DNA from 2 places in the Paraburkholderia sp. FW306-02-B genome. Region 2 is predicted to be linked to the other one. Evidence: riboswitches for the same ligand, from Rfam matches in the RefSeq annotation. Region 2 holds a riboswitch; the other holds the start of a gene.
The links. Region 2 has a riboswitch for cobalamin ahead of AC3WOG_RS04540 (TonB-dependent receptor domain-containing protein). Riboswitches for the same ligand answer to the same signal wherever they lie in the genome.
Positions count from the first base shown of each region.

Region 1: linked by a shared signal. The riboswitch ahead of cobA (uroporphyrinogen-III C-methyltransferase) and the one ahead of AC3WOG_RS04540 (TonB-dependent receptor domain-containing protein) in region 2 are both predicted to bind cobalamin.

Region 1 is NZ_JBYSXZ010000002.1:1,947,024-1,953,865, reverse strand. It holds gene cobN (cobaltochelatase subunit CobN) at 1-3,619, opposite strand, end outside; gene cobW (cobalamin biosynthesis protein CobW) at 3,626-4,744, opposite strand; cobalamin riboswitch at 4,959-5,239, opposite strand; cobalamin riboswitch at 5,320-5,547, shown strand; gene cobA (uroporphyrinogen-III C-methyltransferase) at 5,766-6,518, shown strand; gene AC3WOG_RS29920 (cobalamin biosynthesis protein) at 6,515-6,842, shown strand, end outside.
Region 2 is NZ_JBYSXZ010000001.1:1,011,202-1,018,043, forward strand. It holds RNA gene ssrS (6S RNA) at 3-184, opposite strand; gene AC3WOG_RS04530 (cell division protein ZapA) at 273-587, opposite strand; gene AC3WOG_RS04535 (ATPase) at 584-940, opposite strand; cobalamin riboswitch at 1,148-1,405, shown strand; gene AC3WOG_RS04540 (TonB-dependent receptor domain-containing protein) at 1,497-3,404, shown strand; gene AC3WOG_RS04545 (FecCD family ABC transporter permease) at 3,432-4,478, shown strand; gene AC3WOG_RS04550 (ABC transporter ATP-binding protein) at 4,475-5,314, shown strand; gene cobT (nicotinate-nucleotide--dimethylbenzimidazole phosphoribosyltransferase) at 5,379-6,440, shown strand; gene AC3WOG_RS04560 (adenosylcobinamide-GDP ribazoletransferase) at 6,489-6,842, shown strand, end outside.

The DNA of each region.
Region 1 (6,842 bases), on a different contig from region 2:
GATAGGCATCGGTGACGAGCGCATATTGATGATCGGCAATCACGCGCGCGGTCGCATCGTAGCCGTACAAATAGTCGACAGTCGCTGCGATTTCGGCGGCGCCTTTGTAGCCGTGGCGTTTCACGCCGTCCAGCCATTTCGGATTGACCACGCGCGAGCGGATCACTCGCGCGATCTCCTCACGCAGGGTGCGCACGCGCGGCGCGGCCGGATTGCTGTGGTCGGCATGATAGACATGCGGCTGATTGCCCGCCAGATGCCGCACCGCCGCCACCATCCCACCTTGAAACTGGTAGTAGTCGTTCGAATCGAGCACGTCGTGCTCGCGGTTGTCCTGATTCTGCAGCACCACGTCCAGCGCCGCGAGGCGCGTGCCGAACGCATGGCGTGCTTCTTCGCCGGCGCTTTTCTGCGTGTACGCGTAGCCGCCCCACGCCTGATATGCGTTCGCGAGATCGGCGTCGGTTTGCCAATGCTGCGAATCGATCATGTCCTGCAAGCCCGCGCCATACGCGCCGGGCCGCGCGCTGAACACGCGCCAGCCGGCGCGCTTGCGCGCTTCGGCCGCGTCCATGCCGCGCGCGATGAGCGCATCGCGTTCGCGCAGCACGCGTGCGCGGATCGGGTTCAGATCCTCGGGTTCGTCGAGCTCGGCCACCGCTTGCACCGCCGCATCGAACAGGTGCATCACGTTCGCGAATGCATCGCGGAAAAAGCCTGACACGCGCAACGTCACGTCGATGCGCGGCCGGTCGAACACCTCGATCGGCATGATCTCGAAGTCGGTCACGCGATGACTGCCCGGCGCCCACTTCGGCCGCACACCGAGTAAAGCGAGCGCCTGGGCGATGTCGTCACCGCCGGTGCGCATCGTCGCCGTGCCCCATACCGACAGGCCAATAGCGCGTGGGTAGTCGCCGTGTTCCTGCAGGTGCCGCTCGATCAGCTGCTGCGCGGATTTCAAACCGAGCGACCACGCCGCTTGCGTCGGAATCGCGCGCGTATCGACCGAATAGAAGTTGCGGCCGGTGGGCAAGACGTCGGGGCGTCCACGCGACGGCGAACCGCTCGGCCCCGGCGGCACGAAGCGCCCTTCGAGACCGCGCTTCAGATGCCGCATTTCTTGCGGCCCGCATGCATCGAGCCGTGGCAGGACGTCGTTGCGCAGGCGCTCGATCACGCGTTCGGCTTGCGGCAGGGTTCCAGCCGAAGGCGCTAAAGCGTGAGTTTCGTCGCCACACACGCGTCGCAACATCTCGGCCGCCAGCAACTCCAGGCGCTCGCGCGTATCGCCGCAGTGCCGCCACGGTGCATCGCTCACGCGCTGCAAAATATCGGGGCGCGGTCCATCCCACACCGCCGACCAATCCACCGACAACGGATCGAACAGATGATCCATCCGAAGATCGCGCGCCAATGCATCGATCAAGCCGGCTTTTTCAGCCTGTCCATCGCCGACCGGAAAGCGCCCCAACGCCAGCAACGTATCACGCCGTTGCACACCTTCCGGCGAACGCCCGAACGTGTGCAAACCATCGCGAATCTGTGCTTCCTTCAACTCGCACAGCCACGCATCGACGCGCGTCAGCAGCGCGTCCTCATCATCCTGCCCATCCGGCTCCGCGAGACTCAGCTCTTCATGCAGCCGATGCGCCACGATGGTCGCGAGAATCGTGCGCCTCAATAGCCTGGCGCGGCGCGGATCGACCATCAGCGCTTCATAGTATTCGTCGACCTGGCGCTCGAGATCCTGCAACGGCCCATAGCTTTCGGCACGCGTGAGCGGCGGCATCAGGTGATCGATGATGACGGCCTGCGCGCGGCGCTTCGCCTGGCTGCCCTCACCGGGATCGTTGACGATGAACGGATAAAGATGCGGCAGCGGTCCAAGAATCAGATCGGGCCAGCACGTATCGCTCAACGCGACGCTCTTGCCCGGCAGCCATTCGAGGTTGCCATGCTTGCCGACGTGCACGACCGCGTCGATGCCGAACTGATGGCGCAGCCAAAAGTAGAACGCCAGATACGCGTGCGGCGGCACCAGTTCGGCGTCGTGATAGCTCGCGTAATCGCCCTGTTCGCGCGAACGCGACGGCTGAATGCCGACGAACACGTGTCCGCAGCGCCAGCCCGCGATCGTGAAACGGCCGCGCCGTAATGTCGGGTCCTGCTCGGGCGAGCCCCAACGCGCGTTCAGTGCATTGCGCGCTTCAGCAGGCAGCCGGTTGAAATACAACAGATAGTCGTCGAGTGCGAGACTTTGCAACGCGGGCCGCAAGTCGCGCACGACCGGATCGTTGGTCACGCCTTCGGTCAGCTTCTTCAACAGCGCGTCGCCGTCCACGGGCAAATCGCTCAAGCGATAACCTTCATCGCGCAGCATCGACAGAATGCCGACTACCGACGCCGGCGTATCGAGCCCCACGCCGTTGCCGATGCGCCCTTCGCTCATCGGATAGTTGGCGAGAATCAGTGCGAGTTTCTTGTCGTCGTTATCGAGCGTACGCAGACGGCACCAGCGGCGGCTCAGTTCGGCGAGAAAGCCGACACGTTCGAGGTCCGGTTGATAGCGGACCACATCGACCTCGGTATGCGGGCAACGATATGCGAGTCCCTTGAAACTGATCGCCCGCGTGATAATGCGGCCGTCTACTTCCGGCAGCGCGATATGCATAGCGATATCGCGCGAGTTGAGGCCTTGATTGTCCTTGAGCCAGTCTGCGCGATTACCGCCGCTCAGGATCACCTGCATGACCGGCGCGTCGCCGGCCAGGGCGAGCGGTTCGGGATCGTCGATCGCCGATGCGGCGAACGCGGTCGTGTTCAGAACCAGCGCGACATCATGCTGCGCGCACAACTGCTGCACGACTTCCCGGCTCATCGCGTCTTTCAGCGAGGTAATCGCGATCGGCAACGGATTCACGCCCTGTGCTTCGAGCGCATCGATCAGCGCGTCGAACACGGCCGTATTGGCCGCCTGCAAGTGCGCCTTATAGAACAGGATCGCCGCAGCCGGCGCATCCTGGCGCCAGCGCGCCTGCCAGTCGGCCATCGTCGGCGTATCGTGGACGGGATGGTAGAGCGTCGCGGCCGGCAACGCGCGCGGCGGTGCGGGTTCACGCCCCCAGCCGAATGAGCGATACGCAATGCAGCGCAGGAACGCCTCGGCATTCTGCGCGCCGCCTTCGCGCAGATAGCGCCATAACTGATGGCACAACGCGGCATCGGCTGTGCTGCGAGCGAGCAGATTCGGATCTTCCTGCAAATCGCCGGAGAACATCGCGAGCGTCTGCTTCTTGCGCTCGGCGAGCGCGACCACCTGTTCGATCCCGTAAGGCCAATACGCCTCGCCACCGAGGTGATCGACTACGACTACACGCGCATGCTGCAGCACGTCTTCGACATAGAAATCGACCGACGCCGGTTGCCGCAAATAAGTGACATTCGCGAGCCGCACGCTCAGGAAGCCCTCGCCCAAGCGAGGAAACACGCTGGCGAGCAGCGACAGCGTCGTATCGGCGGAGCTGAGCACCACGATATCGGCGGGCTGCTGATCGATTCGGATCACGCCTTGCGTATCGTCGACAAAACCGCCCGGCGTAGTGCGCAGCAGATGCATGACCGATTACGCCTGTTGCGGTTCAGCGCTCGACACGGCGCCCAATGCAGCGTCGAACGCACGTTGCAGCACGGCCTGATCAAGGTCTTCACCGATCAGCACGAAGCGGCTTTGCCGCCCCTCGCCCGCTTCGTCAATTTCACCGATTTCGCCGGCCTGCCAGCGGCGATCGAAGTAACTGTCGAAACGACGGCCCACGCCTTGAATCACGAGCCGCATCGCCGCGCCCGGCAACGCCGCAAAACCTTTGACGCGGTAAATCGTGTGCGTTTCGACCAACCCTTGCAGCGCGGCGATCACCGCTTCACGCGATGGCGCACTCGCGTGCACCGTCACGGAATCGAATTCGTCATGGTGATGGTCGGCGTCGTCAGCCGAACCATGGTGGTCGTGACGCAAGTGGATCGTTTCTTCGGAGGCGGCTTCGAGGCCGAGCAAAGTGTGCAGATCGAGTTGACCCATCTGCGCGCGCACGATCTTCACTTGCGGCGGAATCTCGCCACGGATGATGGTTTCGACAGCGGCTTGCTGTGCGTCGTCGAGCAAATCCGTTTTGTTCAGAATCACCAGATCGGCTGCGGACAGTTGATCTTCGAACAGTTCGTGTAGCGGCGATTCGTGGTCGAGATTCGGATCGGCCTTGCGCTGTGCATCGACGGCGTCCGGATTCTCAGCAAACTGGCCGCTCGCCGCGGCGGGGCCGTCCACTACCGTCACCACCGCATCGACAGTGAAACTGCTTTTGATCTGCGGCCAGTTGAACGCCTGCACCAGTGGCTTCGGCAGTGCGAGACCGGAGGTTTCGATCAGCACATGATCGATCTGCTCGCGGCGCTCGACGAGCTTTTCCATCACCGGGAAAAACTCTTCCTGCACCGTGCAGCACAGGCAGCCGTTCGCGAGTTCATACAGTTGCCCTTCGGTTTCGACGCCGTTTTCATCGCAGCCGATGCCGCAACCCTTGAGGATTTCACCGTCGATGCCGAGTTCGCCGAACTCGTTGACGATCACCGCGATGCGCTTGCCGCCCGCATGCTGAAGAATGTGCCGCAGCAGCGTGGTCTTGCCGCTGCCGAGAAAGCCCGTGACGATGGTGACGGGGATCTTGCGCATTTGAGTTTGCATCGTTGGGTCCATCCGAAGAGGTTGCACGTTCACACGCCGGCGGCCCGCGTCCTGATGCGCTTCACGCTCGAGCCCAGCACAAACCAGTGCCAGGCAAGCAAACACGAAAACAAAACACGGGGACGACAGCGGGGACGAAAAACGGCGTTGCCGCGGCAACAGAAAACAGAAAGCGTGAACGAGGTCATGAACGAGCCACCGCATCCCCGCGGTGTTCATCCGTCATAGTCTGGCCGGTATCCGGGCTGGCGAAAGCGCCGCTTCACCTTCCCGCGCGAGTGATTTCTCGCTCAGTGGTTATATGCCGACGCGGCCTTGCGCGTGGACATCGAAGCCGGCTCCGCGGCGCCGGAGAACGCATCCAGGCACCGCTTTTCGCTTACCGTTGCGGGGGCAGCACAGGTTGACCCGATCCATAGCAGGCGGGCGCCCTGTTTCCCGTTTAACTGCATGCGCACGAGCGCGCACACGAGCACCAAAGTGCGTGCGAGTGTAGGCCCGCAGTCCCGCGCCGTCAAGGAAGCGCGGGCCGCGCCGGCGCCTTATCGAGCGTGCTGGCGAGCGCCGCCATGTGCTATCGTATGCGCGCGTTTGGTGCTCGCACATGCGTTCGCATGTGCAGTTAAACGGGAAACAGGCAGCGCTCGATCGCGCTCAACCTGTGCTGTCCCCGCAACGGTAAGCGACCTGCGGCGCCTTGGCGCCGCGCATGCGTTTTCGATGTCACTGTCTGACGAATCAGACGGGAAGGCAAAGCGCATGAGGCCGCCAGCCCGGATACCGGCCAGACGCGGAGGCGGCGAACGTCACGCCGCCGGCTGCCTGAATCCGCGAGGGACGGATGGGAAGGCGCTGAAGCACGATGTGACGCGCCCGTTTGCGATTGCCGAGGAATCGCGGCGAGCGGCGTTGTCGTCGTGCGTAATCTGTCGCACCGCATGAGCGCTAATTCCGCCTGGATCGTCTTCACGGCCCGCCCGTCCCCCCTTGTCACGACATGGCACGCGCCATGCACGCCGCGATGAGCCGCGCCTGGCTGATCGGCGCCGGCCCCGGCGACGTCGAACTGATGACGCTCAAGGCGACTCGCGCGTTGGCGCAGGCCGATGTGGTGCTGGTCGACGATCTGGTGAATCCCGACGTGCTGCAGTTCGCCCGCGCCGACGCGCTGGTCGTCTACGTCGGCAAACGCGGCGGGCATCCGTCGACGCCGCAAGCTGGCATCGTCGCGCAAATGCTCGACCATGTGCAGGCCGGGCGCAGTGTCGCGCGTTTGAAAGGCGGCGATCCGTTCGTGTTCGGCCGTGGCGGCGAAGAGCAGCAGGCACTGCATGCAGCGGGCATCGAGGTGGAAATCGTCAACGGCATCACGGCGGGAATCGCGGCGCCCGCGGCAATCGGCATCCCGGTCACGCATCGCGATCACGCGCAAGGTGTGGTGTTCGTCACCGGACATGGCGCCGGAAGCGGTGAGCCGGACTGGGCGGCGCTCGTTGCCACGCGAATGACGCTTGTGATCTATATGGGTATGCGGCGGCTGAACGATATCGTCGGCGCAATGCTCGCGGCCGGCATGGGCGCCGACACGCCTTGTGCCGCGATCGAATCCGCTACGCGTCCTGAACAAAGGCATGCGCTCGCGCCACTCGGCGGCTTTGCCGACGCAGTCACGAACGCCGGGCTCGGCTCGCCGGCGATCGTGGTGATCGGCGGCGTGGCGTCGCTGGCGTTGGAGCGAGCCGTCGCTCACGCTAATGCGGTGGACGCGCAATGAAAGCGCTGAGCGTCGGCATCGGTTGCCGCTTGCACAGCTCGGCCGAGCAGATCGATACCGCCGTACGCGCGGCGCTCGGCCCCCATGCGTTCGACAAAATCAGCGCGATCGCCACCATCGACGTCAAAGCCCACGAAGCAGGCTTGCTCGAATTCTGCGCACGTCACGCATTACCATTGAAACTATTCAGCCGTGAGCAAATTGCGGCATTACCCGTTGCCGATGCCGAGCCTTCGGCGGCGGCACGCGAACACCTCGGCGTGGACGGCGTCTGCGAACCCTGTGCCTTGCTCGCTGCGGCCGCCGCTCAACCCCATACACCCG
Region 2 (6,842 bases):
ATAAGGTCCCCGCCTTAGCCGCTAGGCCGGCATCCTGAACCGGGGGTTCAGAATTGGTCGCAGTTAGCAGCACTTCGGGTACATCAGACAGAGTGACGCGCACACCCGTGCTACAAATTTCCACAACCGTGCACATGGCATTGGTTCAAGGAATATATGACCTTGGCGAACCAGGCAGGGAAGCTAAACCGATTGAACTCAAACACTTGCTGAGTCTTTGCTCATGCATTTTGTTTGAATCGGCAGCCGGTCTCAGGACCGGCCACTAGTACTTACTGCATGCTGTACTGCTGAATCACAGTACCCAGTTGTTCGTTCATTTGGCGCATTGTACGCCGGATTTCCTCAGCGGGAAATGCTTCTCCGTGTCGCACGCTCGTTTGCAGCTTAAGCAGTTCCGATGCCAGCGACAGCGCAGCCATGACGGCAATGCGATCCGTGCCGCGCACGTTGCTGTTATTGCGGATCTTCGACATTTCGGCGTCCACGCGCGCCACCGCCTCGAGCAGTGCTGCTTCGGTTTCCGGCGAGCAGGCGAGGCGATACGGCACGCCGAGAATCGATACTTCGATCTGCTTGGTGGTCATGCATTTTCTCCGTGGCGGGTGGCGGCGCTGTCCGCTTCGACCTCGTGCTGTGCGGGTTCGAGCAGGTCGAGCTGATTATCAGGCTCGGTCTGCGCGCGTGCTCGCGGCAGTTTTTCGAGAATCGCATTCAGGCGTACCTGTGCGTCGTCGATCTTCGCCGACAGCGCGTCGCGTTCCGCTTGCAGCGCATCGCGTTCCTCGCGCAGCAACGCGAGTTCAGTACGTGTGGCCTCCGCCTCGGCGCGCGTTTGGGCGAGCTGCTCTTCGAGCGCGAGTCGCGCTTCATTGTGGCGCTGGCTGATCGCAATCAGCTTGCCGATATTTTGTGAAAGTGTTTCGAGTTCGGTGAGCATGTGCTGCGTCCTCTAAAGACCTCGCATTTTAGCGCGGAATGTCGCAGGTTCCGACAATTGTCTCGTTTCGAGACGTAACAACCTCGCTTTGTGCCGCCTTTTATCGACCATATGACGAAAAACGACGCCTGCATCGAACAATAATCCGCACTTAACCGAACAGATCGAGCACGGATTAACCATTCTTGACGGACCCGGGGGGCGCTCCTAAACTGGCCGCACTTTGGTGCCCGCGCGTGCTTTTCGACAGTGCGCGCAGTTAAACGGGAAGCAGGGCGCGACGTTCGCCTGAACACGCCAGCCTGCGCTGCCCCCGCAACGGTAAGCGACCGCATGTCGTCATGCAGGTCGATCCTGATCGTGTGTTCGAAGTTAAACACGCGAGTGTGCCACTGCGCGTCACGCGTGGGAAGGTGGGATCGATGTGTCGCCAGCCCGGATACCGGCCAGAGGGAGAGGTCCGTCCCGCGCAAATTCGTAAAAAGCGCGGGCGCCTCGTTACGCATCGGCCTGCGGGGAAGCGGGCCGCGCACGCTATCCACAGGAATATCGTCCCATGCTGTCCCCCATCGCTCGCGCGGCGTTGCTCGCCTTTGCGGGCCTGCCGCTCGTCGCGCACGCTCAGGCTGCGTCTTCTTCGGTTTCTTCTTCAGCTACTTCTTCAGTGAGTTCGTCGGATACCGGCACGGCGAGTTCTTTTCCCACGGTGTTGTCGCCCGTTGTGGTCACCGCCGGGCGCGGGCCGCAGCCGCTCGCCGATACGATCCCGCAGACCACACTATTCGATCAGCAAGATATCGCCGACGCGACCGCGACCGATTTGCCGGGTCTGCTGCAACGCGCACCCGGCGCGCAAATCTCGCGCACGGGCGGCCCTGGTTCGACCGCGAGCCTGTTCCTGCGCGGTGCATCGTCGACCCAATCGCTGGTGCTGATCGACGGCGTGCGGGTCGACTCGGTGAGTCTCGGTGCGCCGCAACTCGCGCAGATCCCGCTCGATCAGGTCGATCACGTCGAAGTGGTGAACGGCAATGTGTCCGCGTTATACGGCTCGGGCGCAATCGGCGGCGTCGTGCAGGTGTTCACGAAAGACGGGGGCGATCATCCGCCGCGCTTCAATTTTTCGGTGGGCTACGGCAGCTATCACACGCAGACGCAACAGGCCGGCGTGAACGGCGCATTGGATAAAGACGGCAAGACCACCTTCAGCGTTTCTCTCGCGCGCGCGAAAGACGACGGCTTCTCGTCGCTCAATCCGGGTAAGGCGCCCAACGCAAATCCGAATGCGAACGGCTATCTGAACGAGAGCATCTCCGCCTCGTTGCGTCACAAGTTCAATGACAAGTGGGACGCAGGCGTCACGTATTTCCAGTCGAACGGCAACAATAGCTACGATAACGCGTACGGCGTGCCGACCGATCTGAACAACCTGTATAGCAAAGTGCGGCAAATGTCGGTGTTCGCCAACGGCAAGGTGACCGACTGGTGGACCAGCCACGTTATCGTCTCCGAAGGCGACGACCGCAGCGTGTCGAACACCAACGGCGTGTACAACGGCCGCTTCGATACCGACAATCGCCAGTACACGTGGCAGAACGATTTCGCGCTCGCCGCGCAGCAGAAGCTGCGGGTCGGCTATGAGCATCTCGATCAGCGCCTCGACTCGGACACGTTCGCGGCCCCCGACCGGCATGTGAATTCGGGTTTCGCCGGCTATACGGGGCGCTTCGGGCGCAGCCAGATTCAGGCCAACGTGCGGCGCGACCAGTATTCCGATTTCGGCGGGGCGAACAGTTACTATCTCGGCTACGGCTTCGACATCACCGAGCATTGGAAGGTGAGCGCAAGCTATTCGGATGCGTTTCGCGCGCCGAGCTTCGACGATCTGTACTATCCGATCAGCGGCAATCCGTCGATTCAGCCTGAGCGCAGTCATTCGATCGAAGCGGCGTTGCAGTACGCGTCGACTGCGCTCGGCGTGATGCGCCTGAGCGCGTTCCAGACACGCTATTCGAATCTGATCGACTACCGGCAGGTCACGCCGGGCATCTATCTGGCGGAGAACGTCGGCCATGCGAAGGTGCAGGGGGTCGAGGGATCGTGGAGCGGTCATCTCGGCAAGACGGACGTGCGCGCGGCGGCGACGCTGCAAAATCCCGTCGATCTCGACAACGATGTCGACCTCGTGCGGCGTGCGCGGCATTTCGCGTCGCTGGCGGTGAATCGCAGCATGGCGGGGTGGCGTGTCGGCGGCGAGTGGATCGTCAGCGGCGCGCGCGACGATAGCAGCGGCAAGTTGGGTGGCTACGGTGTGGTGAATCTGTCGGCGCGCTACAACATCACGAAGGCGTGGTACGTGGCCGCGCAAATCCAGAACCTGTTGGACAAGGACTATGAAACGGCCTACTCGTATAACTCGCCGCGGCGCGGTGCGTATCTCACGGTCGGTTGGCAGCAGCAGTGACGGGCGCGCTTGCCTGAGATCGCGCGAATGAACCGCAGCCCGGGTCCGATGATCACGACGGCGATGCCCGTCATGAGCGCGAAGCGCGCGGCCGCGATCTGGCTCGTGCTTGCCGTGCTCGCGCTGGCTGTGCTGATGGCGTCGCTCGCGCTCGGCAGCGTGCCGCTCGCGCCCGCGCGCGTGCTGGCGGCGCTCATGCCGTCGCATGTCGGGTCAGCCGATCTTGCAGGCGAGATCGTGCGCACGCTGCGTTTGCCGCGCGCGGTGGCCGGCTTCGCGTGCGGCGCGTTGCTCGCGTTAGCCGGCGCGTTGTTGCAGGTGCTGCTGCGCAATCCGTTGGCCGAGCCCTACGTGTTAGGCGTGTCGGGCGGCGCGGCGACTTTTGCCCTCGTCGCGATGATCGCCGGTTGCGCGTGGTGGATCGTCGATGCAAGCGCGTTCGCGGGTGCGTTCGTGTCGATCCTGCTGGTGCTCGGTCTGGCGCGCCGCGAGTTGTGGCGCGGCGAGCCGCAGGATACCTCGCCGCGCTTGCTGTTGACCGGCGCGGTGATCGCGGCCGGTTGGGGCGCCGTCATCACGTTGCTGCTTAACATTGCGCCCGACAATCGCCTGCGCGGCATGCTGTTCTGGCTGACCGGCGACCTCAACGGCGGCGCGACGCCGTGGACGGCGCTCGCCGCGCTGCTGGTCGTGCTGATCGTAATCGTGCCCGCGGCGCCGCGGCTCAATGTGCTGCTGCGTGGCGATGCCGCCGCTCAGGCGCTCGGCGTCGCGGTGATGCCGCTGCGCTTGCGCGTGTATCTGGCAGCGTCGCTGGCGGCGGCCGCGGCGGTGACGACAGCCGGCACCATCGGCTTTGTCGGCCTGGTGGTGCCGCATATGCTGCGGCTCGCGTTCGGCAACGATCAGCGCATGCTGCTGCCGGCCGCCGCGCTCGGTGGCGGTGTCGCGGTGATGGGCGCCGATCTGATCGCGCGTACCGTGATCGCGCCGGCGCAATTGCCGGTCGGTGTGATGACCTCGATCGTCGGCGTGCCGGTGTTTTTGTGGATGCTGTTGCGCAGGCGCCGATGATGCAAGCACCCAACTCCGCCCATGCCGCGCTCAGCGCGCAACGTGTCACGTTGCGCGCCGGCTCGCGAACACTGCTCGATGCGTTCACGCATACGTTCTACGAAGGCGAGATCTGGTGCATCGCCGGCCCGAACGGTGCGGGCAAGACGACGCTGATCTCGACGCTCGCCGGCCTCTCGCATCCGTCGGCGGGGCACGTCGAACTCGATGGCGTGCGTCTTTCCGACTGGCAGGCGCTGCCGCTCGCGCAGCGTCGCGCATTGATGCCGCAAAGCGCGCACGATGCGTTCAGTGCGAGCGTGCTCGATATCGTGATGCTCAACCGCTTTCCGCATCTGACCGGCTGGGGCTGGGAGCGGGAGGCCGATCGCGCTGCCGCGCATGCCGCGCTGGATGCGCTAGGCCTTGCCGAGTTCGCCGCGCGCGACGTGCTGTCGCTCTCGGGCGGCGAACGGCAACGCGTCGCGCTGGCCGCGGTGTTGTGCCAGCAAGCGCCATTGTTACTGCTCGACGAACCGCTGTCGCATCTCGATCTGCATCATCAGATCGACTGCCTCGACGCGTTGACCGCCTGGACGCGCGAGCCTCAGCGTACAGTGATGTTTTCGTGTCACGACCTGAATCTCGGGCGCCGCTTCGCGACGCATGCGCTGCTGCTCGACGGCGACGGCGGTGCCTATGCCGGGCCGGTGCATGACGTGCTGACGCCCGAGCTGACAAGCCGTGCATTCGGCTATCCGTTGATTCTGATTCGCGACGGTGAGCATGAGGCGTTGATTCCCGCGCCGCGTTCGCGTCACGAATCGCCTACTGGTTATGACATTCGGGCAACCTAAACGCTTGATAAGCGCTTCTTCATAAGCACTTCACAAAAAACATTCTCTCTTCCGAAAAACGTCTATGACTTCTTTGCCAGATTTGCTGCGATTGCCCGAGGTCGAACCGCTCGATCAAACGTTGCGCGACGAACTGCAACACATCATCGATACCAAGACCAAGCCGCCCGGCAGCCTCGGCCGGCTCGAGGCGTTGGCGCGTCAAATGGGTTTGATCCAGCGCACCACGCGTCCCACGGTCGAACGTCCGGCGATGATCGTATTTGCCGGCGATCACGGCATTGCTAACGAAGGCGTGAGTCCCTATCCGCAAGCCGTGACCGCGCAGATGGTCGCCAACTTCCTCGCGGGCGGCGCGGCGATCAATGCATTGAGCCGCGTCGCAGGTGCCGAACTCGAAGTGGTCAACGCGGGGATCGCGACACCGTTGCCGTCCACTGAAGGTCTGATCGACATTCCGGTCGCGGCCGGCACCCGCAACTTCGCGCACGAACCCGCGATGACGCGCGGCGAGGCGCTTGCAGCGATGCAGGCGGGCGCCGCTCGCGTGCGGCATCACGCGGCGCTCGGCAGCAACGTAATCGGTTTCGGCGAGATGGGGATTGCGAATACGTCGTCGGCCGCGTGTTTGATGAGCCGCCTGTGCGGTGTGCCGATCGACGAATGCGTCGGCCGCGGCACGGGTCTCGACAACGCGGGGCTCGCGAAAAAGCGCAACGTGCTCGCGTCGGCGCTCGCGCGTCACGCCGTCTCCACGGATCCGCTCGACGTGCTCGCCACCTTCGGCGGCTTCGAAATCGCGATGATGGCAGGCGCGTATCTCGCCGCCGCCGAAGCGCGCATGACGATCCTGGTCGACGGCTTCATCGCGACCGCGGCGTTGCTGGTCGCCGACGCGCTCGAACCCAACGTGCGCGAGTATTGCGTGTTCGCGCATGCGTCGAATGAAGCGGGGCATCGGCGCATGCTCGACCATTTCGGCGCGCTGCCGTTGTTGTCGCTCGATATGCGTCTCGGCGAAGGCACCGGTGCGGCGCTCGCGGTGCCATTGCTGCGCGCGGCGGTCGCGTTCGTCGGCGAGATGGCGAGTTTCGAATCGGCTGGTGTCGCCAATCGCGATGCATAAACAGCCTCGCGATCAGCGGCCTCGCAAACTTGCAGGCCCGGTCCGCTCATGAATCCGCTTGCGGAACTGCGCTACTTCTTCACGGCGCTCGGCTATTTCACGCGCGTGCCGGTGCCGCGTTGGGTCGGCTATGAGCCGCACTATCTGAACGCGGCGGCGCGCTATTTTCCGCTTGTCGGCGTGTTGATCGGCGGCTTGAGCGCGCTGGTCTATCTCGCGGCGTTGCGGGTCTTTCCGGCGGGTGTGGCGGTGCTGCTGTCGATGGCCGCGTCGCTCGCCGTCACCGGCGCGTTTCACGAAGACGGTCTGGCCGATTGCGTCGATGCGTTCGGTGGCGCCTATACGCGCGACGACGTGCTGCGCATCATGCATGATTCGCGCATTGGCGCATTCGGGGCTATC